DNA from 2 places in the Pseudonocardia sp. McavD-2-B genome. Region 2 is predicted to be linked to the other one. Evidence: riboswitches for the same ligand, from Rfam matches in the RefSeq annotation. Region 2 holds a riboswitch; the other holds the start of a gene.
What was found. A riboswitch is a leader RNA that binds a small molecule or an ion and turns the genes downstream of it on or off. The one in region 2 is predicted to bind cobalamin.
Positions count from the first base shown of each region.

Region 1: another riboswitch for cobalamin. It lies ahead of NH602_RS25355 (ribonucleoside-diphosphate reductase subunit alpha); the one in region 2 lies ahead of metE (5-methyltetrahydropteroyltriglutamate--homocysteine S-methyltransferase).

Region 1 covers NZ_JAMXSG010000268.1:234-7,511, forward strand. Annotated here, with positions in the region: partial or broken gene NH602_RS25330 (ATP-binding cassette domain-containing protein) at 1-34, shown strand, start outside; gene NH602_RS25335 (hypothetical protein) at 45-407, opposite strand; gene NH602_RS25340 (hypothetical protein) at 528-914, shown strand; gene NH602_RS25345 (ABC transporter substrate-binding protein) at 911-2,431, shown strand; gene NH602_RS25350 (trans-aconitate 2-methyltransferase) at 2,432-3,181, opposite strand; cobalamin riboswitch at 3,351-3,556, shown strand; gene NH602_RS25355 (ribonucleoside-diphosphate reductase subunit alpha) at 3,686-6,586, shown strand; gene NH602_RS25360 (ribonucleotide-diphosphate reductase subunit beta) at 6,583-7,278, shown strand, end outside.
Region 2 covers NZ_JAMXSG010000053.1:127-21,516, forward strand. Annotated here, with positions in the region: partial or broken gene NH602_RS10070 (hypothetical protein) at 1-706, opposite strand, end outside; gene NH602_RS31280 (hypothetical protein) at 793-924, shown strand; gene NH602_RS31285 (ABC transporter permease) at 927-1,733, opposite strand; gene NH602_RS10080 (ABC transporter permease) at 1,742-2,686, opposite strand; gene NH602_RS10085 (ABC transporter substrate-binding protein) at 2,683-4,206, opposite strand; gene metE (5-methyltetrahydropteroyltriglutamate--homocysteine S-methyltransferase) at 4,297-6,606, opposite strand; cobalamin riboswitch at 6,733-6,941, opposite strand; gene mdo (NDMA-dependent methanol dehydrogenase) at 7,176-8,468, shown strand; gene NH602_RS10100 (MoxR family ATPase) at 8,605-9,879, shown strand; gene NH602_RS10105 (VWA domain-containing protein) at 9,892-11,433, shown strand; gene NH602_RS10110 (zinc-binding alcohol dehydrogenase family protein) at 11,488-12,483, opposite strand; gene NH602_RS10115 (hypothetical protein) at 12,661-13,221, shown strand; gene mftM (mycofactocin oligosaccharide methyltransferase MftM) at 13,350-14,060, shown strand; gene NH602_RS31625 (DUF418 domain-containing protein) at 14,014-15,150, opposite strand; gene NH602_RS10130 (hypothetical protein) at 15,140-15,739, opposite strand; gene NH602_RS31885 (sensor histidine kinase) at 15,850-17,067, shown strand; gene NH602_RS10140 (response regulator transcription factor) at 17,064-17,747, shown strand; gene NH602_RS10145 (xanthine dehydrogenase family protein subunit M) at 17,799-18,617, opposite strand; gene NH602_RS10150 ((2Fe-2S)-binding protein) at 18,614-19,162, opposite strand; gene NH602_RS10155 (xanthine dehydrogenase family protein molybdopterin-binding subunit) at 19,159-21,390, opposite strand, start outside.

The sequences.
Region 1 (7,278 bases), on a different contig from region 2:
GGCCGCGGCACCGCAGCCGGTCCCGGCCGGCTGAGCCGGAGCGCTCAGGCGCCCGCGTGCTCGCGCAGCAGCTGCGCGGTCTCCCGGGTGACCTCGGCGTGCAGCCGGCAGTGCTCGTGGTGGTCGGCGTGCGCGCCGCAGGCGGCCGAGCTGGCCTCGCAGGCGAGCGCGGCGGCCGACGCGGCGGCCTCGCCGACCGCCTTGTCCCCGGTCCGGCGGCCGAGCACGCTCGCGGCCGCGGTACAGAGGTCGGCGGCGTCGAGGGCGAGGAGCACCTCGGTCTCCATGCCGCCGGAGGCGACCATGGCCGAGGCGCAGGCGGTGCTCGCGCGGGCGGCGTCGTGCAGCTTCTCGACGACGGTGGCCGGGGTGCTGACGCCGGCGGCCTCGAGGACGTGGTGGCTCATGGGGATCTCCTGGTGTCCGGGGTGTGGGACCGGAGGGTTCCCGCATGGCGGTGGCCGCACTCACCTGATTGTCATCCTCGACGTCTGAACAATCCGTCATATGTCGCGTAGGGTCGGATCATGTCTGCGCTGTCCGCCGTCACCGTCTGCCGGGGATGCTGCTGCGGCTCCGGTCGCAAGCACCCGAGCCTGGACCGGCCCCACCACGACGGGCTGCTCGACCGGCTCACCCGGGGCATCGAGGGCCACGCGCGGCTGCGGACCAGCGAGTGCCTCGGCCCGTGCGCCGACTCCGACGTCGTCGTGGTCGGCCCCACTCCGGCCGCGCGACGGGCCGGTGCGCGGCCCGTGTGGCTGCGTGCGGTCCTGGACGCTGCGACGACCGACGCCGTCGCCGACTGGGTCCGCGCGGGCGGACCGGGTACGGCGCCCCGCCCGGCCGTCCTCGACGGGCACGTGTTCACGCCCGGCCTGCGCGCCTCGGACACCGGGCGGGCCGCCGGATGACCCCGCCCGAGCTGTCCCGGCGCCGGGTGCTGACCGGCGCGCTCGGCGTCGCCGCGCTCGCCCTCACCGGCTGCTCCGGCGGCGGGACGGGCGAGGAGCGGCTGCGGGTCGCCTTCGCGACCGGCGGCTCGCGCGAGTCGCTGGACCCGCACGTCCTGCCGCTCTACGTCGACCAGGCCCGGGCCAAGGCGTGCTTCGACACCCTCACCGGGTGGTCGCAGGACATGACCCCCGAGCCGCGGCTGGCCGAGTCCTGGGAGAGCGACGCGACCGGGCGGCGGTGGCGGATCCGGCTGCGCGCGGCCCGCTTCCACGACGGCTCCCCGCTCACCGCCGACGACGTGCTCGCCACCCTGGCCCGCATCACCGACCCGGCGACCACCGCGATCGCCGCGACCCTGTTCCGCGACCTCGACGAGGCCGCCTCGCGGGCGGTGTCGCCGAGCGAGGTCGAGCTGGTGCTGACCCGGCCGAACACGCTGTTCCCGCTGGCCTGGGGCGCGCCCGGTACCGAGATCGTCAAGGCCGGGACGACGTCGTTCGACCGTCCGAACGGGACCGGGCCGTTCCGGCTCGCGTCGTTCACCCCGGGCGGGTCCACCGTCTACACCGCGTCGGAGGACCACTGGGACGGCGCGCCCGGCGTACGTGAGCTGGAGTTCCTGCCCGTCGACGACGAGGCCGCCCGGATCGGCGCCCTGCTGTCCGGCCAGGTGCACTACGCCCACGACCTCACCCCCACCGGCGCCGCCCGGCTGGGGGGCGAGCAGCGCGCCTCGGCGCTGTCCGCGCCGGCCTCGGCGAGCCAGTTCCTGGTGATGCGGGTGGACCGGGCACCGTTCTCCGACCCGCGGTTGCGCGAGGCGGTGCGGCTGGGCATCGACCGCGAGGAGCTCGTGCGGGTCGTGCTGCTCGGGCGCGGCCGGGTCGGCGACGACATGTTCGGCCAGGGACTGCGCTACCACCCGGCGGGGGTGGGCCCGGTGGCGCGGGACGTCGCGCGGGCCCGCGCGCTCGTCACCGAGGCCGGGGCACAGGGGGCGGCGATCGAGCTGCAGACCAGCGGCGCCGACCCGACCTTCGACGCCGCCACCGCACTCGTCGCGCGCCAGCTCGGCGAGGTCGGGCTGCGGGTCACGGCACGGCCGCTGCCGTCGTCGGGCTACTTCCGGGCCATCCGGCAGCAGGGCGTGTTCTCCCAGAACAGCACCGGCTCGCTGCCGATCCCGGACTACATCGGACGCCGGATGCTGACCAGCACCCCGACCTACGACTTCACCGGCTACCGCAGCCCGGAGATCGACCGCCTCTACTACGCCGCCGTCGCCACCACCGACGACGCCGCGCGCACCGCCGCGTTCGCCCGGATCCTCGGTCTGCTGCGCGCCGAGTCGGGCGCCCTGGTGTGGGGTGTGCGGGACTGGAACGTCGGCGTGGCGGCCGGGCTCACCGGACTGGAGGCGGCCCGGCCGAACACGTTCGCCTGGGCGAACTTCGCGCGCGCCCGGCTCGGGTGATCAGCGGATCGCGACCAGGGTCCGCCGGTCGAAGGTCTGGGTGAGCGTCCCGACCTCGGCGAACCCGGCGCCGGACAGCGCCTGCTCCCAGGCCGGTAGCGACGACCCGCCGGTGACCCGGTCGGCGAAGCGGCGCTCCCGCTCGGCGAACCCGTCGGCCAGGGCGGGCTCGTCGGCGAGCGCGTCCCACCAGGTCCGGAAGTCCTCGCCGGTCGCCAGTCCCCGGTCGGTGCGCTCGACCCGCAGGGTCCGGGTCAGCTCGGCCAGGCGCGGCCGGGCGGGGTCGGCGAGCAGGGTGTCGACGTTCACGAACACCCCGCCGGGGCGCAGCACGGACGCGAGGCGCTGCGCGAGCCCGGGCAGCGCGTGCTCGGGCAGCCAGTGCAGGGCGGTGGCCGAGACGGCCGCGTCGAACGGCCCGCCGCCGACGGCGTCGGTCCACCCGGGACGCGAGAGGTCGGCGTCGACCCAGTGGACGCGCTCGCCGGTGGTCCGCCGGGCCAGCTCCAGCATGACCGGGTCGACGTCGACGCCGACCACCTCGGCCCCGGTCCAGCGCGCCGCCGCGCGGGCCGCGAACGACCCGGGCCCACAGGCGAGGTCGAGCAGCCGGGCGGGGGTGCCGGCGAGACGGTCGACGACGTCGAGCGCCAGGGCGAACAGCGCCTCCCGGTCGGGGATGTAGCGCTCCTGCTGGGCGTCCCACCGGCGCAGCCAGTGCTCGGCGTCGAGGTCCGTCCCGGTGGTCATCGCACTCTCCTGCACAACGGTGGCAACAGTGCGACCGACGGTATCCGCGCGGACCCGTCGAACGGAAGGGACCGCCGGGCCCGTGACCGGCGACGTTCACCGTGCGTGACTCGGCGGTCGTCGAAACCGGAACCGATAGGGGGGTCGATCGTGTCCGGACCCCAGATGTAGTGTCCGGAGCGCTGGTGGTTCACCGGTCCGCACGGGCCGGTGAGGCAAGAGGGAACCCGGTGGGAATCCGGGACTGCCCCGCAGCGGTGAACGGGAACGACCGCCGTCAACAGCACTGGGAGACCTCTCCCGGGAAGCGACGGCCAGTAGGAGCGTGCAGTGCGCCCGTGAGTCCGAAGACCTGCCGCCGGTGCGCGCGCCGACCGGCGCGCGCTGCTCCGGGGCCTCGTGGGACGGCGCCAGGGTGCGGTGGGCCGCCGACGACACGCCGACCCACCGCCTCCTCGTACCGCGCCCGCCCCGGAGGGACGGCGACTCGCGAGGAGAGAGCCCGTGACGGCTTCCACCGCTGCACCGGCAGCAGCACCACCGGCCCTGCGCGTCATCCGGCGCGACGGGTCCGAGACCGGGTTCGACGCCACGAAGATCTCGGTGGCGACGACCAAGGCGTTCCTGGCGGTCGAGGGGGACTCGGGCGCGGCGTCGTCGCGGCTGCACCACCTCGTGGCCGGACTGACCGACCAGGTCGTCGCGGCGCTGACCCGGCACCCGGCGCGCGCCGTGCACGTCGAGCAGATCCAGGACCAGGTCGAGCTGGCCCTGATGCGCGGAGGCCACCACAAGGTCGCCCGCTCCTACGTGCTCTACCGCGAGCAGCAGGCCCGGGCCCGCGCGCACGACGGCGGGGACACCGCCGCCGCGGACGCCCCGGTCGTGCATGTCACCCACCCCGACGGCAGCCGGGCCCCGCTGGACCGGGTCCGCGTCGCCGCGGTGCTCGACGAGGCCTGCGCCGGCGTCGAGGACGTGACCCCGGACAGGGTGCTCGCCGAGCTGGACCGCACCGTCTACGACGGCATCACCGCCGACGAGCTGGCCCAGGCCCTCGTCCTGGCCGCGCGCACGCTGGTCGAGCGCGAGCCCGCGTACTCCCTGGTGGCCTCGCGGCTGCTGCTGGACCGCCTGCGCGCCGAGGCCGTGTCGCACCTGTCAGGCTCCCGGGAGACCCCGGACCACGCGACGATGGCCGAGCGGTACGCGGCCTACACGAAGGACTACCTGCGCCACGCCATCGCGATCGGCCTGGTCGACCCCGAGCTCGCGACCTTCGACCTGGAGCGGGTCACCACCGCGATCCGCCCCGAGCGCGACCTGCAGATCGGCTTCCTCGGCCTGCAGACCCTCTACGACCGCTACTTCCTGCACGAGCGCGGCGTGCGCTTCGAGCTGCCGCAGGCGTTCTTCCTGCGGGTCGCGATGGGGCTGGCGGTCCGCGAGGTCGACCGCGAGGCGCGGGCGGTCGAGTTCTACGAGCTGCTGTCGAGCTTCGACTTCATGGCCTCGACCCCGACGCTGTTCAACTCGGGCACCACCCGCCCCCAGCTGTCGTCGTGCTTCCTCACCACCGTCGACGACGACCTGGAGTCGATCTTCGGCGGCTACCGCAACAACGCGCTGCTGGCGAAGTACTCCGGCGGGCTGGGCAACGACTGGACCCCGGTCCGGGGGCTCGGCGCGCACATCCGGGGCACGAACGGCGTCTCCCAGGGCGTGGTGCCGTTCCTCAAGATCGCCGGGGACACCGCCGTCGCGGTGAACCAGGGCGGCAAGCGCAAGGGCGCCGCGTGCGCCTACCTGGAGACGTGGCACGTCGACATCGAGGAGTTCCTCGACCTGCGCAAGAACACCGGCGACGACCGTCGCCGCACCCACGACATGAACACCGCCAACTGGGTGCCCGACGAGTTCCTGCGCCGCGTGCAGGCCGACGGCGAGTGGACCCTGTTCTCCCCGGACGAGGTCCCCGACCTGCACGACCTCTACGGCACCGCGTTCGCCGAGCGCTACCGCGCCTACGAGGCGGCCGCGGCGCGCGGTGAGGTGCGGGTGCACCGCACGGTGCGCGCGGTCGAGCTGTGGCGGCGGATGCTGACCATGCTGTTCGAGACCGGGCACCCGTGGATCACGTTCAAGGACCCGTGCAACCTGCGCAGCCCGCAGCAGCACGCGGGCGTGGTGCACTCGTCGAACCTGTGCACCGAGATCACCCTCAACACCCGCGCCGGCGACGAGGGCGAGGTCGCGGTCTGCAACCTCGGCTCGGTGAACCTGGCCGCGCACGTCACGCCGGACGGGCTCGACGCGGACAAGCTGCGCCGCACGGTGACCACCGCGGTGCGGATGCTCGACAACGTGGTGGACATCAACTTCTACACGATTCCCGAAGCCCGCCGGTCCAACCTGCGTCACCGCCCGGTCGGCCTGGGCATGATGGGCTTCTCCGACGCGCTGTTCACCCAGCGCATCGAGCCCGGCAGCGACGCGGCGGTGCAGTTCGCCGACCGCAGCGCGGAGGCGCTGTCGTTCCACGCGATCACCGCCTCGTCGGACCTGGCGGTCGAGCGCGGCCGCTACGCCAGCTTCGACGGGTCGCTGTGGAGCCGCGGGATCCTGCCGCCGGACTCGCTCGAGCTGCTGGCCGCGGCCCGCGGCGACGGCGAGCTCGACGTCGACCGGTCGTCCACGCTGGACTGGGCATCGCTGCGGGAGAAGGTCGTCGCACAAGGGATGCGCAACTCCAACGTCCTCGCGATCGCACCCACCGCGACGATCTCGAACATCTGCGGGGTCGGGCAGTCGATCGAGCCGATCCACCTCAACCTCTACGTGAAGTCGAACATGTCCGGCGACTTCACGGTGATCAACCCGCACCTGGTCCGCGACCTCAAGGACCGCGGGCTGTGGGACGAGGTGATGGTCGCCGACCTCAAGTACTTCGACGGGTCGCTGGCCGAGATCGACCGGGTCCCCGCCGACCTGAAGGAGCTCTACGCGACCGCGTTCGAGATCGAGCCGCGCTGGCTCGTGGCCGCCGCCTCGCGCCGGCAGAAGTGGCTGGACCAGGCGCAGTCGCTGAACCTCTACCTCGCCGCCCCCAGCGGCCGGGCGCTCGACGAGCTCTACCGCCTCGCCTGGCGCTCCGGGCTCAAGACCACCTACTACCTGCGCACCCGCGCGGCGACGTCGGTGGAGAAGTCCACCCTCACCGGCACCGACGGCCGGCTGACCGGCGTGCCGAGCACCCCGGCCGCCCCTGCCGCGTCGCCCGCGGCGGCCGTGCCCGCGGTCCCGGCGACCGCCGTGCCCGCCACAGCCGTGCCCGCCACCGCCCCCGACCTCGACCCGGGCGCCGCCTGCTCGGTCGACGACCCCGACTGCGAGGCCTGCCAGTGAGCACCGCGACCGCCTACCGTCGCACCGGCGCCGACACCAGCGGGCTCGGCGAGATCGCACGCGGCGCCGCCCCCGTCGCCGCCGACGACAAGCGCATGATCAACGCCCGCGCCGACGTCAATCAGCTCCTGCCGCTGAAGTACACCTGGGCCTGGGAGAAGTACCTGGCCGGCTGCGCCAACCACTGGATGCCGACCGAGGTCGCCATGCAGGCCGACATCGCGCTGTGGCGCTCCCCCGGCGGGCTCACCGACGACGAGCGCCTCATGCTCACCCGCAACCTCGGGTTCTTCGCCACCGCGGAGTCGCTGGTCGCGAACAACATCGTGCTCGCGGTGTACCGCCACCTCACCAACCCCGAGTGCCGGCAGTACCTGCTGCGGCAGTCGTTCGAGGAGGCCGTGCACACCCACACGTTCCAGTACGTGTGCGAGTCGCTCGGGCTCGACGAGGGGGCGCTGTTCAACGCGTACCGCGAGGTCCCCTCGATCACCGAGAAGGACGCCTGGGCGCTGCGCTGGACCCGGGCCCTGTCCGACCCGGACTTCCGGACCGGCACCCCGGAGAACGACCGCGCGTTCCTGCGTGACCTCGTCGCGTTCTACGTGGTGTTCGAGGGCATGTGGTTCTACACCGGGTTCGCGCAGATCCTCGCGCTCGGCCGGCGCAACAAGATGGTGGGCATCGCCGAG
Region 2 (21,390 bases):
GGTCGGTCAGCGGGTGCGCCGGGTAGAGGTGCGCGCAGGGCAGGTGACCGGCGGGCACGGGCACGGTCGCCGCGTGCGTACGGCCCTCGCGCAGCACGTGCGGGAGCAGGTGGGTGTGCGGCCCGTCCGGGGAGCGGCCCTCCGGCGGCGGGATCGCGGCGTACACCTCGACCCGGCCGAGCGCGGTGGTGAACACGCGGTGCGGTCCCGCCTCGACCAGCGCGGCGGTCAGCGCGCCGTCGAGCGGGCCGCCCGCAGCACGGTGCAGCAGCCCGAGCAGCTCGGGGTCGGCCGTGCGCACGCAGGCGTCCACCGTGGTCGTGCCCAGCCCGAGGTCGACGAGCACGGCGTCGCGGTCGGCCCTCCGCAGCGCGGAGCGGTCGGGCCCGAGCACGGTGACGGCCCTCCGCGCGGACCCGCGGGCCGCGGTCGCGGGGAGACAGAGCGCGACCGCGTGGTTCCAGTGCTCGTGCGGGCCGACCGGCGTGCGGTAGGCCAGCGGCCGGGTCGACGGGTGCGGCTCGATCCGGATCCCGCCGCGCGCGGTGACGACCGCACCCGGCCCGGACGGCCCGACGGGCTCGTCGGGGGTCCGCACGAACTCCGCGATCGCGCCGGGCGCACCCATGCTCCAGCCCGCGTACGGGTCGGCCAGGTACGCGCTCAGCAGCCCGGCCACGTCGTCCACGTCGTCCCCGTCGCCCACGTCCCTCACCCTGCCCCTCCGACCGGAGGGTTCACACCCCGACACGCCCTGTTGCACAGTGATGGCAACAACGATCGGGAGGCATCGTGGACGAGCACCCGCACGACGGCCCGGAGTGCGCCGGCTGCGACTGGGAGGGCAGGCCGGAGGCGTTCCGCTGGTTCCCCGAGCTGGGCAGGCCCCTCGACCCCGCGGGCGGGCAGGTCCACGCGGCCTGAGCTCACCGGGCACCCACCCGTTCCCACCGGCGTCCCCACCACAGGGCCGTCCCGGCCGTCAGCACGACCGCCAGCGAGGGCACGAGCACCACCTGCGGCGCGCCGAACAGGTACTCGCGGCCCTCGGCCACCATCGCGCCCCACTCCGCGGTCGGCGGCTGGACGCCGAGCCCGAGGAAGGACAGCCCGGAGACGGTGAGCAGGGTGCTCGCGAACCGGACGCAGGCGTGCGCGGCCAGCGGCGGGACGAGGTTCCGCGCGACGTGGCGGGTCAGGACCCGCCCGGGCCCTGCGCCCAGGGCGACCGCCGCCGTCACGTACTCCCGCTGCCGCTCGGCGAGCGCGAGCAGGTAGGCCTGCCGGGCGAACGGGGTCCAGGCGATCACCGTGACCGCCACCAGCAGCGACCCGACACCCGGACCCAGCGCGACCGCGGCGAGCAGCCCGAACAGCACCACCGGGATCGCGGCCAGGACGTCGACCACCCGCATCGCCGCCCGCCCGACCGGGCCCGCGACCGCGGCGAGCGACCCGACGGCCACCCCGGACACCCCGGTGACCAGCACCGCGGACAGCGCCAGCCCGACCGTCAGCCGTCCGCCGTGGACGGTGCGCGCGAGCAGGTCCCGGCCCAGCTGGTCGGTGCCCAGCGGGTGCGCCGCGGACGGCCCGGCGAGCATCCCGGCGAAGTCGACGGCGTCGGGGTCGGGCAGGAGTACCGAGAGCAGGCCCGCCGGAACGAGCATCGGCACCGGCGCGGCCAGGGCCAGGGCGGCCACCCCGGCCGCGACCCACCACGCCGTCCGCACCCGGGGCCTCACCGTGACCCCGCCGAGCGCAGCACCGGGTCCAGCGCCGTCGCCAGCACCTCGACCAGCACCCCCGCGACCACCGCGACCGCGACGACGAGCAGCGTGCCCGCCTGCACCACCGGCAGGTCCTGCGCGACGACGGCCCGGTGCAGCAGCCGCCCCAGCCCCGGGATGCCGAACACGACCTCGACCACCACCGAGCCGCCCAGCAGCCCGGCGACGAACATCCCGGCCAGCGCGGTCACCGACGTCGTCGCGAGCCGGGCGCCGTGCCGCCACAGGACCCGGTGCTCACCGAGGCCCTTGGCCCGGGCGACGAGCACGTGCGGCCGGGTCAGCACCCCGGCGGTCTCGGCGCGGACGAGCTGCGCGGCCAGGGCCCCCGGGTAGGCGGCGAGGGTCAGCACCGGCAGGACCAGGTGGGCGGGGTCGCCCCAGCCGAGCGCCGGCAGCGCCCCGGCCCACACCGCGAACACGAGCACCAGCCAGGGGGCGAGCACGAACTCCGGCACCGCGACCCCGGCGACCGTGCCCAGCCCGAGGAACCGGTCGAGCAGTCCGCCGGGCCGGCGCGCCGCGTAGACCCCGGCGGGGATGCCGACGACCGCCGCGAGGGCGAGCGCGAGCACCGCGAGCAGCCCGGAGACCGCCGCGGCGTCGGCGATCTGCCCGGCGACCGGGGTCCGGGCGACGTAGCCGTGGCCGAGGTCGCCGCGCAGCACCCCGCCCAGCCAGCGCAGGTACTGCTCGGTGACCGGCGCGTCCAGCCCCAGCGAGGACCGCAGCCGCGCCTCGGTCACCGGGTCCGGCACCGCCTCGGCGCTGCGGGCCCGCAGGACCGCCCGCGCCGGGTCGACGCCGGCCAGCCGCGGCAGCGCGAACACCAGCACCGACGCGGCCAGCAGCACCGGCCCGACGACGACGAGCCGGCGCAGCAGGAGCCCGATCACCCCGTGGTCGGGGAGAGCTGCGGCAGCACCGGGCGGATCTGCAGCGGATCGGGGACGAAGCCCGTGGCGCCGCGCAGCACGGCGGTGTTGCGCGGGTGCACGACCATGACGCCGACGGCGTCGCGGGTCAGCATCGCGGCGGCCTCTCCGAACAGCTGCTGGCGGGCCGCCGGGTCCTCGGTGGAGTTGAGCCGGTCGACCAGCGCGTCGTAGGCGGGGTTGCAGTACTGGTCGACGGCGTAGCTGCCGTCGCAGGTGTAGTCCGAGGTCAGCGTGCTCGCCGCGTCCGGGAAGTCGGACAGGTAGCTGCGCGAGTTGAGGAACATGTCGTAGTCACCGGCGAGGACCTTCGGCTCCTGGGCCTCGTAGTTCCCGACGGTGATGTCGACCTTCACCCCGGCGGCACCGAGCATCGCCTGGATCGCGTTCGCCAGCGCGGGCAGCTCGGGCCGGTTCGGGAAGGTCCACAGCCGCACGGTGAGCGGGTTCTGCTCGGTGTAGCCGGCCTCGGCGAGCAGCTGCCGGGCGCGGGCGACGTCGGCCCCGGGCGGCGGCGCGGTCTCGCCCCAGGGCACGGCCGCGCCGAACAGGTCGGCCGCGGGTGCGGCGCCCCCGGCGAGGACCTGCTCGGCCAGCACCGGGCGGTCGATCGCCGCGGTGACGGCCTGGCGGACCCGCAGGTCCGAGAACGGCGCCGCGGACTGGTTGAGCTGCAGCAGAACGGTGCGCGCATTGGGGTACTCGACGACCTCGGCCCCGGCCGAGCGGACCTGGTCGAGCTGGGCCTGGGGCAGGCCCTCGGCGAACTGGACGTCGCCGGACCGGACCGCCAGCGCACGGGCCTGCGGGTCCTCGACGTAGCGGACGGTGACCCGGGCGGCACCCGCCGGCTCGCCCCAGTAGTCGTCGTTGCGGACCAGCTGCGCGGAGTCGGCACCGCTGACCGAGTCCAGCACGAACGGGCCGGTCCCGGTGCGCAGGTAGCGCGGCGCCCCGCCGTCGGCGTAGGCGGCGGGCGCGAGGATGCCGAGGTTGCCGCTGGACAGGCGCAGCGGCATCACCGGGTCGGGCTCGGTGGTGGTGATCCGCACGGCGTCGGCGCCGTCGGGGGCGACGGCGAAGCCGATGCCCCGGATCGCCCGCGGCGGGGCCTCGACGCCCGCGACGTAGCGCAACGCCGTGACGACGGCGTCCGGGGTGAGCGGGGTGCCGTCGTGGAACCGCACGTCCTGGCGCAGGGTGACCCGCCAGGCGTTGCCCTGCTGCTCCCAGCCCGTCGCGAGCATCGGCGCCGGGCGGGCGTCGGCGTCGACAGTGGTCAGGGTCTCGGCGACGCCGAGGGACTGCAGCCGGGCGCCGTCGTCGGCGTCGAAGGCGTAGTCGGCGCGCGGCGGGAACTGCAGGGCCACGGTCAGCTCACCGGCCGGGTCCGGGGTCCCGGCGCCGCCGGTGCCGGCACCACAGCCGGTCAGCACCAGGGCGGCGGCCGCGAGCAGCGCGGCCATCTTTCGTGCGAACACTCCATATGACTACATCTGATCATCTGTTCAATCAATGGCGCGTGAGCAACGCCCCGCGGCCGGGGAGCCGCGGGGCGTCGCGACGCGGGCTCAGCCGGTCGTCGCCGAGTCCCGGACCAGGCGGGCCGCGGCGACCAGGTTGGTCAGGGCCGCCACCGTCTCCGCCTCACCGCGGGTCTTCAGCCCGCAGTCCGGGTTGGCCCACAGCCGGTCCGGTCCGATGTGGCGCAGGGCCGCGCCGAGCTGCTCGACCAGCTCGTCGGTGCCGGGCACCTCGGGTGAGTGGACGTCGTAGACGCCCGGGCCGAGCCCGCGCGGGACCCCCGGTCCGAGGTCGGCCAGCACCTCCATCCGCGACCGGGCCGCCTCGACGGTGGTGACGTCGGCGTCGAGCCCGTCGATCGCCCCCACCACCTCGCCGAACTCGGAATAGCAGAGGTGGGTGTGGATCTGGGTGGCGTCGGCGACGGCCCCGACGGCCAGCCGGAACGCGTCCACCGCCCAGTCCAGGTACCCGGGCCGGTCCCGCTCGTGCAGGGGCAGCAGCTCGCGCAGCGCGGGCTCGTCGACCTGGATGATCCGGATCCCGGCGGCCTCCAGGTCTCCTACCTCGTCGCGCAGGGCCAGCCCCACCTGCCGGGCGGTGTCACCCAGCGGCTGGTCGTCACGCACGAACGACCAGGCCAGGATCGTCACCGGGCCGGTCAGCATCCCCTTGACCAGCGCGTCGGACAGCGACTGGGCGAACCGCGCCCACTCCACCGTGATCGGCCGGGGCCGGGACACGTCCGAGTGCAGGATCGGCGGGCGCACGCACCGCGAGCCGTAGGACTGCACCCAGCCGTGCTCGGTGGTGGCGAAGCCGTCGAGGTGCTCGGCGAAGTACTGGACCATGTCGTTGCGCTCGGGCTCACCGTGCACCAGGACGTCGAGCCCGATGTCCTCCTGCAGCCGCACCACGCGGACGATCTCCTGGCGCATCCGCTCGGCGTAGGTGCCGGTGTCGATCACACCGGAGCGGTGCGCGACCCGGTCGCGCCGGATCTGCGCGGTCTGCGGGAAAGAACCGATCGTCGTCGTGGGGACGACGGGCAGGCCGAGCGCCGCGCGCTGGACCGTCGCCCGGACGTCGCCGTGACTGCGCCGGTAGTGGTCGGGGCCGAGCGCGTCGAGCCGGGACCGCACCCGCTCGTCGCGGCGCGCGGTGGCGGCGACCCGCTCCCGGACGGCCCGTGCGGCGTCGAGCTCCGCCGCGACCGCGTCGGGTCCCTCGCGCAGGGCCCGCCCGAGCAGCACGACCTCGGTGACCTTCTGCCGGGCGAACGCCAGCATGTCGACGACGTCGCCGGGCAGGGCCGTCTCCGCGGTCAGGTCGTAGGGGACGTGCAGCAACGAGCACGACGTCGAGACCTCGACCCGCCCCGCCACGCCGACCAGCCGCTGCGCCGTCGCCAGTGCCCGGTCCAGGTCGGTGCGCCACACGTTGCGCCCGTCGACGACGCCGGCCAGCACCACCTTCCGGTCCAGCCCCGGGACCGCCGGGTCTCCCGCATCGAGGGCGTCCAGGTCGGTGGCCCCCGCGACGAGGTCGAGCGCCAGCCCCTCGACGGCCGTGGCGGCGAGCGCGGGCAGGGCGGGTCCCAGCTCCCCGAAGTACGACGCGACGAGGATCTTGGGCCGCCGGGTCGCCGAGGCGAGCCGGTCGTAGGCCCGGCGCAGCGCCGCGACCTCCTCCGGCGTCCGGTCGGCGGCGAAGGCGGGCTCGTCGAGCTGCACCCACTCCGCTCCCGCCTCGGCGAGCTCGGCGAGCAGGTCGCGGTAGACCTCGACCAGCGGTCCGAGCAGGTCCAGCGGGCGGAAGCCCGCCGGTGCGCCGCCGGCCGGCTTGGACAGCAGCAGGAAGGTCACCGGCCCGACCAGCACCGGACGGGTGGTGATCCCGCTGCGCAGGGCCTCGCAGAACTCGTCGAGGGCCTTGCGGCTGCCCGGCGCGAGCCGGGTGTCCGGGCCGACCTCGGGGACCAGGTAGTGGTAGTTCGTGTCGAACCACTTGGTCATCTCGCAGGCCGGGGCGCCGGTGCGGCCGCGGGCCATCGCGAACAGCCGCTCCAGCGGGTCGGTGACGCGGGCGAAGCGCTCCGGCACCGCCCCGACCGCCAGCGCGGTGTCTCCGACGTGGTCGTAGAACGAGAACGTGTTGCCCGGCACCGAGCCGAGCCCGGCGTCGCGCAGCCCGGTCCAGGTGTCGCGGCGCAGCCCGGCGGCGACGTCGCGTAGTGCGGACGCGTCGGTCCGCCCGGCCCAGTACGACTCGGTCGCCCGCTTGAGCTCCCGGTCCGGTCCGATCCTGGGGTACCCCAGGACGGTGCTGCCGATGGTGCTGCTGGAAGGAATGCTCACGGCCCTCTCTCCTCGCGAGTGCGGTGGAGGACCCGTCGCCGGCACGGGGCGCCTGCGACCGCCGGGCACGACGGTGCCCGGTCGTCCGCCCGGCCCTCCCGCGAGGCCACGGATCCGCGCACGCCGGACGGCGCACGCACCGGCGGCAGGTCTTCGGACTCACGGGCGCACTGCACGCTCCTACTGGCCGTCGCTTCCCGGGATCGCTCCCAGTGCTGTTGACGGCGGTCGTTCCCGTTCACCGCTGCGGGGCAGTCCCGGATTCCCACCGGGTTCCCTCTTGCCTCGTGACGCCCGTCATCGGACCGGCACGAACCGTCGGCGAGCCGACACTACCGCGGCCCCGGCCGTGCGGACTGTTGCCGAGCTGTCCCTGTTGCCATACATTGGCAGTACTGCCACGCCCTCCCCGGCGACCGGGTCGAGGGCGACCTCACCCTGCTCCCCTCCGTTCGGAGGGGGAACCTGCCCGGTCTCCCGAGGGGTAATGGCGATCACCCCTGTGCCCGCGGCCACAGGGGTCATAGCGTGCGGTCTCGACCCATCCACCTGCCTCAGAAAGGGCTGACATGCAGGTAGACGAGCTGCTCAAGCCGTTCCCCATCAAGGAGTTCCACCCGTTCCCCCGTGCGCTCATGGGTCCGGGGTCGCACGAGCTCATCGGCCCGGAGGCCCTGAAGCTGGGCTTCAAGAAGACCCTGGTCATGACGTCGGGCCTGCGGGGCACCGACATCGTCCACAAGATCGTCGAGTCGATGAAGTACCACGGCCTCGAGGTCGTGCTGTACGACAAGGTCGAGTCGAACCCCAAGGACTACAACGTCATGGACGCTGTGGGCCTCTACCAGCAGAACAACTGCGACTCGTTCGTCTCCATCGGCGGCGGCTCCTCGCACGACGCCTGCAAGGGCGCGCGCATCTCGGTCGCGCACGACGGCCGCAACGTCAACGAGTTCGAGGGCTTCAACAAGTCCGAGAACCCGGCCAACCCGCCGCACATCGCGGTCTCCACCACGGCCGGCACCGGCTCGGAGACCTCGTGGGCCTACGTCATCACCGACACCACGACCGACCCCGACAACCCGCACAAGTACGTCGCGTTCGACGACGCCTCGGTCACCACCCTGGCGATCGACGACCCGGTGCTCTACTACGACTGCCCGATCGACTACACCGCGCAGTGCGGGTTCGACGTGCTCGCGCACGCCTCGGAGCCCTACGTCTCGCGGCTGGACTTCCAGCCGTCGCTGGGCAACGCGCTGCACGCGATCAAGCTGACCTCGCAGAACCTGCGCAAGGCCGTCTGGAACGGCCAGGAGCTCTCCGGCCGCGAGGGCATGATGTACGCGCAGTACATCGCCGCCCAGGCGTTCAACTCCGGTGGCCTCGGCATCATCCACTCGATCAGCCACGCGGTGTCGGCGTTCTACGACACCCACCACGGCCTGAACAACGCCATCGCGCTGCCCCGCGTGTGGGCGTTCAACATGCCCGTCGTGTACGAGCGCTTCGCCGACATCGCCGAGGCGATGGGGGTCGACACCCGCGGCATGACCAAGCCGCAGGCCGCCGACGCCGCGCTCGCCGCCTCCATCCGGCTGCTGCGCGACGTGGGCATCCCGGAGAAGTTCGCCGACGTCAAGCAGGACACCTACTCGAAGAACCGGCTGGGCACCGGCCCGACCAAGTTCTACGAGAACGCGCCCACCATCGTCGGTGACGCGGCCGACGTCGACCGGATCACCAACCACGTCCTCGGTGACGCCTGCACCCCGGGCAACCCGAAGGAGTGCACGTTCGAGACCGTCCGCCCGGTCGTCGACCACTCCATCAACGGTGACCTGGACGACCTGCTGACCTGATCCGCAGGTCAGTACGTCCACCGTCGCACCAGCGGGCCCAGCCATCCGAGGTGATACTCGGGTGGGTGGGCCCGCTGGCTGCGGCCCCGCTCTTCTCCGCACCAGAGCCGGTGCGGCCCGCGAAGGAGATATCCGCGTGTCCGAGGCTGTCGTCCCCACTGTGACCGAGGCGGCGGACGCCGTCGCCTCGACCGGTCCGTTCGAGTCCGTCGACCAGGTGATCGAGACCCTGCGGGAGCAGGGCTACATCGCCGACACCCGCCTGGCCACGACGGTGTTCCTGCTGACCCGGCTGGACAAGCCGCTGCTGCTGGAGGGGCCCGCCGGGGTCGGCAAGACCGAGCTGGCGAAGATGCTCGCCGTCGCCACCGGGCGCCGGCTGCTGCGCCTGCAGTGCTACGAGGGCCAGGACGAGACCAAGGCCCTGTACGAGTGGGACTACGGCAAGCAGCTCATGTACACCCAGATCCTCCGCGAGAAGATCGGGCAGCTCGTCGAGGACGCACCCGACCTCGCCTCCGCGGTCGACCGCATCGGGTCCCAGGAGAGCGTGTTCTTCTCCGAGCGCTTCCTCGCCCCGCGCCCGCTGCTGGAGGCCATCCGCTCCGAACAGCCCGTCGTGCTGCTGATCGACGAGGTCGACCGCGCCGACGAGGCCCTGGAGGCCGTCCTGCTGGAGACCCTGGGCGAGTTCCAGATCTCCGTGCCCGAGATCGGCACCTTCGTCGCCGAGCAGCGCCCGTACGTGCTGCTGACCTCGAACAACACCCGCGACCTCGCCGCCGCGCTCAAGCGCCGCTGCCTGCACCTGTTCCTCGACTACCCGTCGGCCTCCCGCGAGCTGGAGATCGTCAGGTCGAAGAAGACCGGGCTGTCGGACCAGCTGGCCGAGGAGCTCGTCAACGTCGTGCGCGGGCTGCGCGAGCTGGAGCTGCGCAAGTCGCCGTCGATCTCGGAGACCATCGACTGGGCCCGCACCCTGGCCGTGCTGGGGGTCGACGAGCTGAACTCACAGATCCTGTCCGACACCGTGTCGGTCGTCGTCAAGTACGACAAGGACGTCAAGAAGGCCCTGGACGCCCTGCCGCGGCTGGTCGACCCGAACGCCGTGGTCACCGAGCACGGCCACGGACACGGCCACGGGCACGGGCACGGGCACGACGGGGACCACGACCACGACGAGCCCGCGGCCCGGACCCCGAGTGCTCCGGCCGCCCGCGTGGACGACGACCACGACGACGGCGACGTCGACGGCCGCGCCAAGCGGGCCGCGAAGGACCAGGCGGGACGGCACGGCGGTATCTACGGCGGCCTGCCCGGCGGGGTCGCGCCGCCGCCGTCGGCGATCCGGAAGGTCTCGCCCGGCCAGGGCACCCGTTCCTTCGGCGGCTCCCGCAAGCGCCCGGTCTGATCGGGGTCCGGAGTGGAAGCGAGCATCCACCGTTTCGTCCGGCTGCTGCGGATCCGGTCGGTGCGCATCTCGGTGTCCGAGGCGCTCGACGCGATGGCCTGCGCCGCCCAGCCCGGGGTGCTGTCCGACAAGGCGGTGCTCAAGGAGGCGCTGCGCATCGCGCTGATCAAGGACCGGCGTGACGAGGCGACCTTCGACGAGGTCTTCGACCTGTTCTTCGCCCTGGTCAGGGTGGGCGAGGCGGACACCGGCCACGGGCACGGCCACGGACACGGCGATCTGTCCGACGACACCCCGCTGGAGAACTTCACGCTGTCCGAGGAGCCGTCGGAGACCCCTCAGGAGGGTCACGACCACGGCGCCCCGGTCGACATCAAGGAGTTCTTCGACCCCGAGGACCTGGCCGAGCAGTACAACCTGCACCAGGAGGCCAACAAGATCGACATGGCCTCGATGACGGACGAGATCGTGCTGTCCAAGGAGCAGGCGGGCGACGCCACCGAGGGCCAGCGCGTGCAGATCGAGACCGACCGGTTCTCCGGCGGCGGACAGCCGGGGGACATCTCCCAGCAGCAGGGCACCAAGGTCGACGCCGACCTCTCGGTCGCCCAGCAGGACGCGCTGCTGGGCTGGCTGAACTCCGAGGAGGACCGGCTGTCGGAGGAGGAGCAGGGCACCGAGGACGACGCCGCTGCGCTGCGCCGGCGCCTCACCGGAGTGCTCGACAACCTCCCGGAGCTGCTCAAGGCACACCTGGAGAAGCTGCTCGCGATCGAGCAGCGGATCGTCGAGGGCCACGACGACGCCGAACGCGTCGCCGAGGTCGACCGGGCGAGCGAGACCGAGCGCATGCAGCTGGAGGACTCGTTGCGGCGGCTGGCCAAGTCGCTGCACGGTGCGCTCACGCACCGCAGGCGGGTCTCCCCCCGGGGCCGGATCGACTCGGCCCGCACCATGCGCAAGAACATGCGCTACGACGGCGTCCCGTTCTCCCCGGTCACCGTGCAGCGCCAGGAGGACAAGCCGCGCCTGGTGGTGCTGGCCGACGTGTCGCTGTCGGTCCGGGCCACCGCGCGGTTCACCCTGCACCTGGTGCACGGTCTGCAGGACCTGTTCGGCCAGGTCCGCTCGTTCGCGTTCGTGGCCGACCTGGTCGAGGTGAACGACCTGTTCGCCGACCACCCCGTCGAGCACGCCCTCGGGCTGATCTTCGGGGGCGACCAGCTCGACGTCGACGCCAACTCCAACTACGGCCTGGCCTTCGGCCAGTTCCTGGAGGACCACGGCTCGGCGGTCACCCGCCGGACGACGGTGCTGGTGCTCGGCGACGGCCGCGGGAACGGCAACGACCCCAACATGGAGGCGTTCGTCGAGATCACCCGGCGGGCCCGGGAGACGATCTGGCTGACCCCGGAGCCGCGGTACTCGTGGGGGCTCGGCCGCTGCGACCTGCCCGCCTACGCCGAGTACTGCGACCGCGTCCGCGTGGTCCGGGACCTGTCCGGTTTCGAGGCGACCACGAACGAGATGGCCGGCGAGCTGATCGGCCGCTGACCCCGTCGGTGGGTGGTGCCGGTGTCCGCACCGGCACCACCCACCGGGGGTCCACTACCGCTCGACCACGATCTTCCCGACGGTGCCGCCGGACTCGATGAGCCGGTGCGCCTCCCGCAGCGTCGCCGCGGTCAGCCCCTGCAGGCGCCGCGTCTCGGTGGTCCGCAGCTCCCCGGCGTCCACGAGCCGGGACACCTCGTCCAGGATCTCCCGCTGCACCGTCGAGCCCGGTTCCGACAGCGGCCGGGTGAACATCAGCTCCCAGTGCCAGGCCTGCGACTTCGTCTTCAGCGGGAGCGTGTCCAGGCCCTCCGGCTCATCGATGGCGACGACGGTCCCGCGCGGGGTCATCAGCTCCGCGTAGGCCTCGACGTTGCCCGCCGACACCGGCGAGAACACGTACTGCACGCCGTCCGGGGCGACCTCGCGCACCGTGCCGACGAGGTCGTGGTGGTCGGCGACCGCGTGCGCACCCATCTGCCGCGCCCAGTCCGCGGACTCCGTGCGGGAGGCGGTGCCGACCAGCGTCAGCCCGGTGCGCCGGCCGAGCTGCAGGACCATCGACCCGACCCCGCCCGCGGCGGACACGACGAGCAGCGTCCCGGTGGTGTCGGCGGTGACGCGCAGGTGGTCGTGCAGACACTCCCACGCGGTGATCGAGGTCAGCGGCAGCGCGGCCGCGGCGGCGAAGTCCAGGGTCGACGGCTTGCGCCCGACGATGCGGGAGTCGACGAGCTGGCGGTGGGCGTTGCTGCCGGGCCGGTCGATCGCGCCGGCGTAGTAGACCTCGTCGCCGGGGGCGTACCCCTGCACCCGGTCGCCCACCTCGACGACGACGCCCGCGGCGTCGAAGCCGAGGACCTTCGGCCCGTCGGCCGGGTCGAACGACGAACGGACCTTGCCGTCCACCGGGTTCACCGAGACGGCGCGGACGTCGACGAGCAGGTCGTGCGGGCCGGGCGCACCGACCTCGATCTCGGCGTCGACGAGGCACTCGGGGTCGTCGACGGGCAGCGGTCGGGGCGCCACGACGGCGGGTACGGAAGCCATGACCGGACGCTATCCGCCCCACCGGGCCGCCGCCCGACGCGCCGGTGACCCCGGCTGGGCCGATCGGCCGATCTCGTGCCGCTGCAGGGGCTGCCCGGAGTACGATCGGGCGTCCCCTTCGGAAAGGAGGGCCGGATGTCGGACGGTGGCGGAGCGGTCCTCCGGATCGTCGGTCGCGTGTGCACCGCGCTGTGGGGCTACACGCCGGGCGTGATCCCGGCGATGGTCGCCACGATGGGCAGCGGGCCCGCGCTGCGCTGGTTCGCGACCAACTTCCCGCGCTTCCTGGTCACCCTGCGCGTGCTGGGCCCCGTACGCACCCACCTCGCCGGGCTCACGATCTCCCTGGTGAACGGGTGCATGTACTGCGCCTACGGTCGTGCGCACGCCCTGGAGCTGATCCACCTGCGCGACCGGGACCTGCTGTTCCCGCTCGATGCCCGCACCCTCGAGAGCTGGAACGGGCTGTCCCGCCGCGAGATCGGGCTGCGGCTGCGCGGTGTGCTCGAGGAGGCCGGGATGCACGCCGAGGTGATCTGGGTGAACCGCACCCTGGCCCTGCTCGACGGCGCCCCGCCCGTCGACGCCGACGAGCGCCGCATCGCCCACCTGTGCCGGATGGTCGGCGCCATGAACGCGATCGCCGTCGCCGCGGGGACGACCCCGGACGGCGCCCACGACCCGGTCAACAAGGACGCCGCACTGAAGGCCCGGCTGCTCGCCGCCCAGGGCGCCTGAGCATCCCGGACCGGCACCGGAGCCCGCCCCCACCGTCCGGACGGGGAGGGACCCGGCCGTCGGACGTGGTGCGGCGTGCCCGCGACCGCCTAGCGTGGAGCGGGCCCCCGCACGCACAGGAGCGATCCATGATCGGAACCGACCGGCTCTCCAACGACCTCGCCGGCTGGCTGGACCGCACCCTGGTGCAGCCCGGGATCCTGCCGGCCGAGCGTTTCGAGGAGGCGTTCGTCGCCTGCGTCGCGAGCGCCGCGAAGGACCCCGACCTCCCGGACGACGCGTGGCTCGCCTTCTACCGCAACACCCTCGACGCGCTGGCCGGTGAGCCCGAGCCCGGCGGCACCAACGCCGAGATGGCGCCGGTGCACGCGCGCGCCCGCTCCCTCGTGCTGGGCGAGGAGGTGCTGGAACTCGGCTGCTGCTTCGGCTTCCTGTCGCTGCAGCTGGCCCGCGACGGCCATCGCGTCACCGCCACCGACCTGACCGGCGGCACCGTCGAGCTGCTGACCCGGATGGCGCCGCAGCTCGGCGCCGACGTCGAGACCCACGTCGCCGACGCGCGTGCCGTCGCCCTGCCCGACGGCTGCGCGGACACCGTGTTCGCCGTGCACCTCGTCGAGCACCTGTCCGAGTCCGACGGCGACGAGGTCGTCGTCGAGATGCTGCGCCTGGCCCGGCGACGGGTGGTCGTCGCCGTCCCGTTCGAGAACGAGCCGAACCCCGCCTGGGGTCACGTCCGGGTCTTCGACGAGCGCGTCCTGACCCGGATCGGGGAGCGCACCGGCCATCCGTTCACGGTGTCCGAGCACCACGGCGGCTGGCTGGTGATCGACCTCTGAGCAGGGCCTGGGTGAGTGCCTCCAGCGGCCCGCGGTCGTGGCGGCGCAGCCACCACCCCGCCGCCGCGGCCGACCCGGCGACGACGAGGACCCACACCCCGACCACCGCCCCGGTCCGCAGCGGCGCCGCGACACCGGCGAGCGCCCCGGCCACGCCGAGCCCCCAGGCGCCGAACAGCACCGCGGCCACGACGTTCTGGCCGACGTAGCAGCTCATCGCGGTCCGGCCGAGCGCGATGAGCCCGCACCGCACCGGACCGGCCGGGCCGCGCAGCCGGGCCAGGACCTCCGGGACCAGGCCGAGCAGCCCCAGCGCGACCAGCGGGGCGATCAGGTAGCGCTCGACGAGGAACCACGGGTCACCGCCCAGCGTGGTGAGCACCGTGAGCAGCGCGCCGGCCACCCCGGTGCCGATCATCCGTCGGCGCAGGGTGGTCGCACCGGCGTCGAACAGCCCGGCGCGCAGCAGCGCGGACCCGGCCAGGAACAGCACCACCGCCGACGGGACGATCAGCGCCAGCTCGACCCGGTACAGCAGCGGGTCGGCCAGCCGTGCGGCCACCTGCCCGGTCCAGGTCGCCGGGTACGGCGGGAGCGGCACGTCTGCGCCGGTGCTCCCGGCCGTCACGGCGGTCGCACCGCCCACCAGCAGCACCGTGACCGCCCCGGCGACGCAGGCGGCCGCCACCCGCACCCGCGCCGACCGCCCCACCAGCCACGCGACGAGCACCGAGGCGGTCGCGTAGCCCATCAGCACGTCGAACTCGAAGACCAGCACGTAGTGCAGCAGTCCCTCGGTGAACAGGATCGCGGCGCGGGCGAGGTGGCGGCCCGGCCACCGCAGGCCGCGGCGCACCGCCGAGCGGTACTGCAGTTCCATCCCGATCCCGAACAGCAGCGTGAGCAGCGCGAGGAACTTCCCGTTCGCGACGGCGCGGAGCGCGGTGTCGAGCCACCAGCCCCCGGCGAACCCGGCGAACACCGCGCCCGGCCCGCGCGGGTCGGCGAACACCCAGACGTTCGTCGCGAAGGTCCCGGCGATCGCGAGGCCACGGAGCACGTCCGGGGCGGCGAGGCGGTCACCGGACACCGGTGCGCTCCCGGTCCCCGCTGCCGGGGAAGACGGTCGCCCACAGCGGCCCCACGACGAACCAGATCCCGGCGGCCAGCGACGCCGTCGCGAGCCAGGACCACATCGGGTCCTCCGGCCAGGCGCCCGGCGCCGGGAACGCGCGGCCGCCGGCCACCGACAGCAGGACCAGCACCGCCGCCGTGACCACCCAGGCGGCGACGACCTTGCCGTACTCGCGCCACTCGTACCGCGTCCGGGCGACCCCGCCCCGGGGCGGGCGCACCGGTGCCGGGCCGCCCGCGAAGCGGTGGGCGCCCCGGACGTCGGCCCACCGCACCAGCGAGTGCCCGAACGCGACGGTGATCCCGAGGTAGAGCGCGGCCAGCCCGTGCACCCGCGACGGTGCGCCGCCGGTCGCGAGGTCCACCGTCGAGGCGGTGACCAGCACGAGGTCCATCAGCGGCACCCCCAGCAGCAGCACCGCCCCCAGGCCCCGGCGGCGCAGCACGTAGCGCGCCCCCAGCCCGGCCAGCAGGAACACCCAGAACCCGATCTCGGCACCGACGATCAGCCACAGCAGCGGCTCGGCGAACAAGGACTCCCCCATGGCCGGTGATCGTGCCGACCCGGCCGCGGTGACGCGTCCGGCGTGCGACCGATCCGCGCGTACCACCTTCGACGGACGCCGCGCGGGCGCCGGGCGTGCTGGGATGAGGTGTGATCACGTACCTGGTGAACCGCGACGGCGGCGCACCGTCGGTGCTGCGGGACGCCGGTACCGGCGTGGTGTGGTTCGTGGTCGGGCTGCTGCTGATCTGGGCGCTGCCCGACGCGGGGATCACCTGGTGGGGCGCGGACACCGGGGCGACGACGGCGTCGCTGCTGGTCATGGGGCTGGGCTGCGCCGCGTCGGCGGTGCGCCGGATCGCGGTGCCCGCCGGCCTGCTGGTCGGCACGGCGGCCCTGGTCGCGGGCCCCGTCCTGGGCGGCCGCACCGAGATCGGGACGGTGCTCGTGTTCACCGACCTGCTCTACTGCGCCGTGGTGTTCCCGCCACGGCGCACCGCGCGGGCGGTGGCCGTCGCCGCCGGTGGGGTCGCCACCGTCCTCGGTGTCGCCGCGCTGCTCGTGGCGGGCACCCGCACCGGCACCTACGCCGTGCTCAACCTGACGCTGGTGGTCGGGCTCCCGCTGGTCTGGGGGCTGGAGGTGCGCCGGTTCCGGGACCTGGCGGCCGTCGAGCGGGAACGGGCCGTCGCCGTGGAGCGGACGGCGGCCCGGGAGCGGGACGCCGCCGTCGCCGCGGAACGTGCCCGGATGGCCCGCGACCTGCACGACGTCGTCGCCGGGCGGCTGTCGGCGATCGCGCTGCAGTCCGAGGCGGCACTGCAGCCCGGCGCCGACCCCGCGCTGGTCCGGCGGGTGCTGGGGACGGTGCGGTCCTCCGGCGTAGCCGCGCTCGGGGAGATGCGCACGATGATCGGGCTGCTGCGCGACGGCGACACCGCCGACCCGCCCGGAGCGCCCGCCCGGCTGTCCGAGGTCGACACCCTGCTCGACGAGGCCCGCTCCGCCGGCCTGTCCCCCGTCCTGCGCGACGGGCGCAGTGCGGCCCCGCTGCCCGCCCCGGTCGACCTCGCCGGGTACCGGATCGTGCAGGAGTCGCTGACCAACGCGGCGAAGCACGCGCCCGGCTCGGACGTGACGGTGCGCCTCACCGTCACCCCCGACACCCCGCGCCGACTGCTCGTCGAGGTGCGCAACGGCCCCGGCCGGCGCCCCGCGGCGGGCCCCGGGCTGCACGGCGGCACCGGGCTCGACGGTCTGCGCGAGCGCGCCCGGGCCGTCGGCGGCACCCTGGACACGGGCCCCGACGACGACGGCTGGCTGGTCCGGGCCGACCTGCCCCTGGGCCCGGCGGAGGTGGAGCGGTGACCATCCGGGTGGTCGTCGCCGACGACCAGGAGGCCGTCCGCACCGGGCTGGTGCTGATCCTCGGCTCGGCACCGGACATCGACGTCGTCGCCGAGGTCGCCGACGGGCTCGCCGCGGTGCGGGCCGCCGCCGAGCACCGGCCCGACGTCGTGCTGATGGACATCCGGATGCCCGGCATCGACGGCATCGAGGCCACCCGGCGGATCACCGGGAGCAGGCCCACCGGAACGAGCATCGGCCCCGCGGCGGGGTCCGCGCAGGTCCTGGTCCTGACCACGTTCGACCTCGACGAGCTCGTCGACGGCGCGCTCGCGGCGGGCGCCGGCGGGTTCCTGCTCAAGTCGGTCGACGCGGCCCGGCTCACCGACGGGGTCCGGGCGGTCGCCCGCGGCGAGGGCGTGCTGGCGCCGGAGGTGACCCGGCGGGTGATCCGCCGCTACGCGGGGGCGCCGCGGCCGTCGTCGGTGCCGGGGCTGGAGAGGCTCACCGCACGCGAGACCGACGTGCTCGCCGGGCTGGGCCGCGGGCTGTCCAACGCGGAGCTGTCCGCGGAGCTGGTGATCTCGGAGGGGACGACGAAGACGCACGTCTCGCGCGTCCTCGCGAAGCTGGGCCTGCGCTCCCGCACCCAGGCCGCGATCGCCGCCCAGGAGGCGGGGCTGGTCCGTCCCGGGCCCTGACACGACCACGGCCCGCGCCCCGGGGAGGGACGCGGGCCGTAGGTGCGCGGGTCAGCGCGCGCCGTGCGCGGTCTCCAGGGCGCGGCGGGTCAGCACCTGCACCAGGTGGGTGCGGTAGGCGACCGACCCGTGGGTGTCGGCGGGCGGCTCGGCACCCTCGGCGGCCAGCGCGGCCGCCTCGGCGATGCTCTTCCCCTCCGCCAGCGCCCGCTCGGTGGCGGACGCCCGCAGCGCGGTCGAGCCCATGTTGACCAGGCCGATGCGGTCGTCGGACACGGCGACGGCGACGATCGCCCAGTCGTTGCTGCGACGGGTGAACTTCTCGTACGCCCAGCCCTTGTCCCCGCAGCGCGGGATCCGGATCTCGACGATCAGCTCGTCGGGCTCGCGGACCGTGGTGAACACGCCGGTGTAGAACTCGCCGATCGGCACGGTCCGCCTCCCGCGCGGCCCCTGCAGGACGACGGTGGCGTCCAGCGCGAGCAGCGCGGCGGGCAGGTCCGCGGCCGGGTCGGCGTGGGCGACGGTGCCGCCCAGCGTGCCCCGCGCCCGGATCTGCGGGTCGCCGACGGTGCGGGCGACGGCCCCGAGCAACGGGACCTCCGTCGCGACCTCGGCCGAGTCGACCACGTCGCGGTGCTTGGTCGCCGCACCGACGGCGAGCTCGTCGCCCTCGACGCGGATGTAGCTCAGCTCCGGCAGCCGGCCGATGTCGATCAGGAACTCCGGCGCGCCGAGGCGCACCTTCATGACCGGGATCAGGGAGTGGCCGCCGGCCAGGACGCTGGCGTCCTCGCCCTTCTCGGCGAGCAGCGCGATGGCGTCGTCGAGGGTGTCGGGGCGGGCGTAGTCGAACGCGAGGGGGATCATGCGCCGGCCTCCCCACGGGAGAAGGCGGGCGCGGTGCGCAGCGCGTCGGACTCGGCCTCGGCCTTCTGCGCGGCGTCCGGGTCCTTGCCCGCGGCGACGAGCACGGCGCGCACGATGTTGTGGTAACCGGTGCAGCGGCAGAGGTTGCCCTCCAGGCCCTCACGGACCTTCCGCTCGTCCAGGTCGTCGTCGTGGCTGATCAGCGACACCGCGGACATGACCATGCCCGGGGTGCAGAAGCCGCACTGCAGCCCGTGCTCGGACCGGAACGCCGCGGTGACCGGGTGCTCGGGGCGGCCCTCGGACGCGCCGTCGAGCCCCTCCATGGTGGTGACCGACTGCTGGTCGGCCTGCACCGACAGCACGGTGCACGACTTGACCGCGTCGCCGTCGAGCAGCACGGTGCACGCACCGCAGGACGTGGTGTCGCAGCCGATGTTGGTGGCCTTCAGCCCGACGGTCTCCCGCAGGTAGTGCGCGAGCAGCTGGCGGGGCTCCACGTCGGCGCTGGTGGGCTCACCGTTGACGGTGATCTCGACCTTCACTTGGAGGCCTCCTGGATGGCTTCCCAGACCCGCATCGGGGTCAGGGGCATGTCGATGTGCGTGACGCCGAGGTGGGACAGGGCGTCGATGACCGCGCTCTGGGTGGCGGGGGTGGAGCCGATCGTCCCGGCCTCGCCGATGCCCTTGTAGCCCATCGGGTTGACCGGCGTCGGGGTCGTCATCTCGACCAGGTCGAAGCTGGGCAGCTCGGCCGCCGACGGGATGCCGTAGTCGGCGAAGGTCCCGGTGAGCGGCTGGCCCTCCTCGTCGTAGATGACCTCCTCGAGCAGCGCCTGCGCGATGCCCTGGGCGATCCCGCCGTGCCGCTGCCCGTCGCAGAGCAGCGGGTTGAGGATGGGGCCCGCGTCGTCGACGGCGATGATCTTCTCGACCGTCACCTTGCCGGACTCGGTGTCGACCTCGACGACGCAGACGTGCGCGCCGAACGGGAAGGTCGGCTTCTTGCCGTCCCAGGTGGTGTCGACCTTGAGCTGCTCGGCGGCCGCCAGCTCCGCCAGGGTCACCGACTTCGCGCCGGGGACGCCCTTGACGGTGATCGCGGCGTTCGCCGGGTCGAGCTCCAGGTCGTCGACACCCGCCTCGAGCAGCTCGGCCGCGCGCTGCTTGGCCAGGTCGATCAGCTCGGCCGAGGCCTGGTGCACCGCGACGCCGCCGGTCTGCAGCGACCGCGACCCCATGGTGCCGCCGCCGCGCGGGACGAGGTCGGTGTCGCCGTGCTTGACGGTGATCTTCTCGATCGGGACGCCGAGCTGGTCGGACGCGAGCATCGCCCACGCCGTCGCGTGCCCCTGGCCGTGCGGGGAGGTGCCGGTCAGCACGGTCACCGAGCCGTCCGGGTGCACCTCGACCGAGGCGTCCTCGGCGAACGCGCCACCACCGGTGATCTCGACGTAGGAGGACACGCCGATGCCGATCTGGCGGGCGTCGCCGGACTCGCGGCGAGCCTTCTGCTCGGCGCGCAGCCGGTCGTAGCCGGCGTTCTCCAGGGCGAGGTCGATCGCCTTGGCGTACTCGCCGGAGTCGTACTCCACCCCGCCCTTGGTCTGGAACGGGAACCGGTCCGGGGCGACGACGTTGAGCTTGCGGACCTCGGCCGGGTCCTTGCCGATCTCGGCCGCGAACAGGTCCATCGCGCGCTCGATCGCGGCGGTCGCCTCGGGGCGGCCGGCGCCGCGGTAGGCGGCGACCGAGGTCGTGTTGGTGACCACGGCCTTCGCGCGGGAGTCGACGTGCTCGATGTCGTAGGTGCCGGGCGCCATCATCCGCGTGAACATCGGCAGGAAGGTGCCCAGGCGCGGGTAGGCGCCGAGGTCCTGCACGACGTCGAGCCGATAGTGGGTGACCTTGCCCGCGCGGGTGCCGCCGATCGTGACGGTCTGGCGCTGGGCCCGGCCCTGCACCATGCCGGTCATGTTCTCGGAGCGGGACTCGTTCCAGCGGACCGGACGTCCCTGCTGCCGGGCGAGCCACGCGACGAGGGCGAACTCGGGGTCGGACCCGATCTTCGCGCCGAAGCCGCCGCCGACGTCCGGCAGGACGACCCGCACCTTCTCCTTGTCCAGGCCCAGCCAGCCGGCGATCTCGTCGCGGCCGCCCTGGGCGTTCTGGTTGGACATGTAGACGGTGACGCGGTCGCCCTCCCAGAAGGCGCTCGCGGCCCGGGTCTCCAGCGGGGCCGCGGCCAGGCGCTGGTTCACCAGGTCCCGGGTGACGACGACCTCGCAGCCGTCGAAGAACGAGGCGTCCTGCTCCTCGTCGTGCCCGTAGGCGGCCGCGGTGTTGGTCCCGGCCTCGGGGAACAGCAGCGTCTCGTCGCGGGCGGCGGCCAGCGGGTCGATCACCACGTCCAGGGGCTCGTACTCGACGTCGACCAGCTCGGCCGCGTCCTCACCCTGGTAGAACTCCTCGGTGAGGACCGCGGCGACCGGCTCGCCGACGAACCGCACTCGGTCGGTCGCGAGGAACGGGCGGGTCATGACCTTGTTCGCGCCCGGGAACAGCAGTGCCGGTGCGATGTCGAGGTCGGCCCCGGTGACGACGGCGACGACGCCGGGCGACGCGAGCGCCGCCGAGGTGTCGATCGACGTGATCGTCGCGTGGGCGAGCGGGGAGCGGACGAGCGTCAGGTGCAACGCCCCGGTCAGCCGCTCCTCGGTCAGGTCGTCGGTGTAGGTCGCGCCGCGCGTGAGGAAGACCGGATCCTCGGT